Regions from separate parts of the Abyssicoccus albus genome, predicted to be linked through region 1. Evidence: riboswitches for the same ligand, from Rfam matches in the RefSeq annotation. Region 1 holds a riboswitch; the other holds the start of a gene.
What was found. Region 1 has a riboswitch for S-adenosylmethionine ahead of metK (methionine adenosyltransferase). Riboswitches for the same ligand answer to the same signal wherever they lie in the genome.

Region 1 (3,220 bases):
GAACCGAAGCATGTTGAGAATACGGGTTGTGGACTTGTAATACCACGTTCAGTTCCTGCAAGCTTAGAAGTGAAACCACTTAAAAAGTGATACATTGCTTGATCTTTTGTTAATTTCGAAATCGGTGGTAACACACCAAACGCGTCTGCTGTTAAGAAGATAATTGTTGTTGGATGACCTGAGATTGAAGGATCCTTCGTATTATCAATGTTATATAAAGGATATGCAGCACGTGTGTTTTCAGTTAAAGATTTGTCATCATATTTAGGATAATTCTCTTCGTCTAATGGAACGTTTTCTAATACTGCACCGAAACGAATTGCATCATAAATTTGAGGTTCTTTTTCACGAGACAAGTCGATTGTTTTAGCATAACAACCACCTTCTATGTTGAAAACACCTTCATCGCTCCACCCATGTTCATCATCTCCGATTAATTTACGGTTAGGATCTGCAGATAATGTTGTTTTACCAGTCCCTGATAATCCAAAGAATAATGCTGTACGATTAGCATCTCCAACGTTACTTGAGCAATGCATGCTTAAAATGCCTTTTTCAGGTAATAAGAAATTCATAATAGAGAAGATTGATTTTTTCATCTCACCAGCGTACTCAGTACCACCGATTAAAATAATTTTTTCTTCAAATGAAACGATAATGAACGTTTCAGAACCCGTTCCGTCTACTTCAGGGTCAGCTTTAAAGCTTGGAGCAGACACAATAGTAAATTCTGGATTGATATTCAAACCTTCTTCTTTTGTTTCAGGGCGAATAAACATTGTTCTAGCAAACATATTATGCCATGCAAATTCATTGATGACACGAAGAGGCAGACGCGTAGATTCGTCAGCACCAGCATATCCATTGAATACGTATAATTGTTCTTGTCCATTTAAGTGATTTAAAACTTTACCATATAATTTTTGGAATACTTCTTTCGAAATTGGTTGATTGACAGGACCCCAATCAATTTTATCTTTAATAGACTCCTCTTCAACAATATATTTGTCTTTAGGAGAACGACCAGTATATTTACCAGTTGTTACACTTAAAGCACCTTGAGGTGTGACAACACCTTCACCAAGTTTCACACTTTCAACGACAAGTTGTGCAGAAGTGAGTTGCTGTTTTGTTGAAGATTTGTCTAAAAGATTTTGAATAGATGTGGATTCGTTTTGAACCATTATGACTCCTCCTAAATATATTTTCATGCATTAGTATAACATAACTTATGGTCATGTTAAGTAAAATGTATACGCTTACTTAAATTTAGTTCAAAATATTTATTTGTGACAAAATGTGTATAGTTGTAAATTTAATAAGATCAAATAAAATATTGACTGTATTAATAAGGTTTTGTATACTATGAGTATATAACTTATCAAGAGAGGTGGAGGGACATGGCCCTATGAAGCCCGGCAACCAATTCAATCGAATTAAGGTGCCAACCGTTTGCAAGGATGTAATCCTTGATCGATAAGTGTTATTGAACGGTTAGCCATGCTCTTTAGAGTATGGCTTTTTTTATTTCCATGATGTGTTTTTACAGTATGTTATTTGTAATTTAGTATGAATTAACTTATTAGGTGGCTTCATTCACTTAAATATAGGAGGAAAAATTATGACAACGAGAAGGTTATTTACATCAGAATCAGTAACAGAAGGACATCCGGATAAAATTGCAGATCAGATATCAGATGCAATATTAGATGATATTTTATCAAAAGATCCATATGCACGCGTAGCTTGTGAGACAACAGTGACAACAGGAATGGCTCTGATTACAGGAGAGATTTCTACTAAGGCATATGCCGACATCCAAAAAATTGTAAGGGATACAGTTAAAGATATCGGTTATACTCGTGCTAAATATGGTTATGATTATCAAACAATGGCAGTACTGACTGCAATCGATGAACAATCTTCAGATATTGCTCAAGGTGTAAATAAGAGTTATGAAGATCGTTTAGATGAAGATTATGATGGAACGATTGAGTCAATCGGTGCAGGGGATCAAGGGCTTATGTTTGGTTATGCAACGAATGAAACAGAAGAGCTGATGCCATTACCGATTACTTTAGCACATAAATTATCGAAGCAACTCTCTAAAGTACGTAAAGATGAAACATTAAATTATTTAAGACCAGATGGTAAGACTCAAGTGACTGTCGAATATGATGAAAATGATCAAGTACAACGTATTGATACGATCGTCATTTCGACTCAACACAAGGAAGATATTACGCTTGAACAGATTCAACAAGATATTAGAAAAGAAGTCATTGATAAAGTAGTTGATCAAAATTTACTAGATGATGAGACAAAGATTTATATTAATCCTACCGGAAGATTTGTCATTGGAGGACCACAAGGTGATGCTGGACTGACAGGACGTAAGATTATTGTCGACACATATGGAGGATATGCACGCCACGGTGGTGGTGCATTTAGTGGTAAAGATGCTACGAAAGTAGACCGTTCTGCAGCATATGCTGCAAGGTACGTTGCAAAGAATATTGTGGCTGCTCATCTTGCTGAGCAATGCGAAGTACAATTAGCTTATGCAATTGGTGTTGCCGCACCCGTGAGTATATCGATTAATACTTTTGGAACAAGTGATTATTCTGAAGAAGAGCTTGTTGAAGCGGTAAGAAATACATTTGATTTAAGGACAGCAGGAATTATTGAAATGTTGGATTTGAGAAGACCAATTTACAAAGATACAGCGGCATATGGTCATTTTGGTCGTAATGATTTGAACTTACCATGGGAACAAACGAACAAAGTTGAAGAGTTAAAGTCTGTACTGAAGTAATAATAGTGTGAAACTATCATCAAGTAACTATTTAATATTCCTTTTATTATTTCTTAATATTAGAAAGCTTAATAAAACAAATACAATAAAAAAGCCAATTGCTAACATTAGCAATTGGCTTTTTTAGAACTTTAATTATATATTATTCTTCAGTAGAATCTTCTCCTTGATCATCAGCATCATCAGCATCATCAGCAGAATCTTCTCCTTGATCATCAGCATCATCAGCAGAATCTTCTCCTGCATCATCATCAGTAGATTCTTCTGTTGACTCTTCTCCTGCATCATCTTCTTCAGTAGACTCATCTCCGCTTGTTGCATCATCTACAGCTTCACCAGCATCGTCTGCAGAATCTTCAGCTTCACTACAAGCTCCTAATAATAACGCTGATGCAAATCCGCCGA
Region 2 (3,220 bases), on a different contig from region 1:
TGGTTTTGGAGGTCTAGGTGGTGTTGAAGAAGAACTAAAGCAATTAATTAATGATTTAAATGCAAATGATTATATTCATCTTAAGGGGTATTCAAATAATTTAAATTCAGCCTATCAAAATAGTGGATTGTTCCTTTTGACGAGTAAAGAAGAAGGGTTTGCGTTAGTATTACTTGAATCATATAGACATAATACACCAGTAATCAGCTATGATATTAAATACGGTCCTAATGAAATTATTAAAGATAATGTCAATGGAAATTTAGTTCCGTTAAACGATGAAGAACAATTATATAAAGTAGTTCATAATTTTTTGAGCGATGACTCGGTAAGCAATCGATATTATGAAAACTGCATTTTGACACAGAAAAAATATAGTGCTTCTCAGAATTTTGACCACTGGATGAAACTGATTCAATATTTGGAACATAAGGAGAAACATGATGACATCAACAATTAATGGTATTGTTTATTATACTGATAACATTCACTTACAACAACTACATCACCATTCAACTGTTTACACTACAAATAATGTACTTCAATTTTTAGACGATCATTATATTTCAACGAAAATATCAGACCGTGGACATATTATGCGCGTAAACGATCCAATCTATATTGCTGATCATGCTATTATAGAACCTTATACAACATTTGGAGGCACTAACTACTTCTTTACAATGGGGGCCTTTAGCTACACAAGAAGTTTATTACCATTAAACACAATCGTAGGTAGGTACACATCTATCGCGCATTCGGTTAGTCGAATGGGTATAAACCATCCAATAGACCGTTTTTCTTCATCATCGATTACTTATGAAAGTGAAAGTAATGGAATACGTCATTATTTAAACAATAATGAGTCACGTTTTGAACAGACTCCTTCACCTTTTATTGAAGAATCTCCCATAGTCATTGGAAATGATGTATGGATAGGGCAAGACGTATTAATTGCGTCTGATGGAATCACAATACATGACGGGGCTGTTATTGCTGCTAAATCGGTTATTACAAAAGATGTTCCTCCATATGCAATTGTTGGTGGAATACCTGCGCGTGTAATAAAATACCGATTTGATGAGCATATTATAGAACAATTGATGGAATTAAAGTGGTGGCAATATGATTTTGGTCAATTCGAAACGATTAAAGCAACCGATTCAATCCAATCCTTTATTGATAAAATTAAATCACTAACATTCAATAAACAATTAACACCTTTTACTCCATCTGTTGTAACTAAAGATGACTTTATCAAATTAAATAATTGAATACATATTGAGACATAAAAACCGAAGTAAAAACTTAATATACTTCGGTTTTATTACAACCTCTTAATCACCCACATCAACACAAACTGCAGCGGTAATCTTGCGTATAATGCCCACGATGGTAATGTTTTATCTCCTAGTGGAAGCTTTTTTCGAGCCATATAAATATTAGCTGGAAATACAGCAAGTAAAAATAGATTAATCAATCGTTTTGTCCATTGTGACGGCTTTTTGATGATCAACATAACCCCTATCAATATTTCGATGACACCGGAAATATAAACTAAACTTTTCTTAAACGGTAAGTACATCGGAATAATCTTTCTGAAATTAGGTTCACGAATAAAATGCAATAAACCAATCATTGTAAATAAAATACCTATAATTCTTCTGCCCATAATATTTGACTCCTTTTTATATAAAACGTATATCTATATTATATCAATTAAGATATGAATTTTGAATAAACTTTGTTATAATAGAATCAAATAAAATAGTTCTCTTATATAGAGTGAGTGGAGGGACTTGGCCCTATGAAACTCCAGCAACAGCTATTTTTGATAGCGATGTGCTAATTCCAACAGGTACGCCTGAATGATAAGAAGTCTCGTTGAAGCTCTTCTGAATTCAGGAGGGCTATTTTGTTTGTATCATATTATAGAGGAGAGATTGTTATGTCAAACAAATTATCAACGCAGGAACTGATTGAGTCACTGAAGTATTGGACTGAATACACACCAACACATTACGCCGCTTCGATGTTGAAATATGGGAAATTGAACGAAATTAAAAGCGAGCTGCAACAACACATTGACCTCTTAACTACACTTAGCCCAGTCAACCCAATCATCCAAGATGAAATCAAGTCAGAAATTAAAATGATTCAGCAACAGTTAGATAATTAAAATTTTAAAAAAGTTATTTAGAATATATCTTAATTTATTTATTAAGATATATTCGTTACATAACTATTTATTAAATTTTCTACATTTTAAACCAATCTGGATTCTCACTTCTTACGCTATTGAGTAAATTATAATATCGTATTCTCTCTCTTTCTAGTTCTTCACTTACAAAAAATATCGGTGAATCAATTGCACTTTCTGCTATCATATTTAACACAATTAAAATACGACCAAGTCTTCCATTTCCATCTAAGTATGGATGAATTGATTCAAATTGTGCATGCATAATTGCTATTTTAATTAATGGATCAGTATTTTGATCTCGTAAAGTATATCCTAATTTTGGAGCACCCTTTAAGCTACTATGGTTGGATCTGAATTTATACTACATTTAGTATCTCCTACTCATCCGAAGATATAATACATACATTTAATTAAAAAATCACTCCTCTACTTTGAGAAGTGATTTACGATAACTTAAATTTTTATTTGTTCATTAACCTTTGCATTTTCAATAATCTCGATCGTATCTGTATATTCTACTTTCTCTATAATACAACCTTTTCCAATGGAGATGTTCTTTCCTCTTACCGTTTCACATAACACATTTTCTAAATGGATTTCATCACCTTCAATTAAATTGCAACTCAATGTACCCTTTCTATTTTCCGTGAATAAAGAGGCGAACAATCCTTTATTCTCAGTTTTTTGATCTTCTAATATCGCAATTGTTTTACCACCAATTTCTTGTGCTGAACAATGATTCCTCAATGTTATATTTACTGAATCTGCATTAATTAAACCTTCGCTTTCAATTTTTCCACTACACTCAAAATAATCAACCTCTATATCGCCATCAACCATTGAATAGCCCGAAAGTTTTAATCTTTCACCAGTAATATTTCCATCAATGTCTAACATACCTGAAATCTCAAGATCATTGCCTTCGACCTTTCCTTCAACATTCGTTTTCCCACTAGACTTCATCGTATTTGCTTTCAATGAACCTTCGATAGTAGACATTCCTGAAGATTTAAAATG

Region 2: linked by a shared signal. The riboswitch ahead of EDD62_RS06740 (hypothetical protein) and the one ahead of metK (methionine adenosyltransferase) in region 1 are both predicted to bind S-adenosylmethionine.

Annotation. Positions count from the first base shown of each region.
Region 1 covers NZ_RKRK01000002.1:271,334-274,553, forward strand. The annotation lists gene pckA (phosphoenolpyruvate carboxykinase (ATP)) at 1-1,184, opposite strand, end outside; SAM riboswitch class I at 1,376-1,483, shown strand; gene metK (methionine adenosyltransferase) at 1,622-2,815, shown strand; gene EDD62_RS01390 (hypothetical protein) at 2,958-3,220, opposite strand, start outside.
Region 2 covers NZ_RKRK01000003.1:311,589-314,808, forward strand. The annotation lists gene EDD62_RS06725 (glycosyltransferase) at 1-460, shown strand, start outside; gene EDD62_RS06730 (CatB-related O-acetyltransferase) at 444-1,274, shown strand; gene EDD62_RS06735 (DoxX family protein) at 1,328-1,672, opposite strand; SAM riboswitch class I at 1,774-1,878, shown strand; gene EDD62_RS06740 (hypothetical protein) at 1,949-2,179, shown strand; gene EDD62_RS06745 (Fic family protein) at 2,259-2,465, opposite strand; gene EDD62_RS06750 (hypothetical protein) at 2,657-3,220, opposite strand, start outside.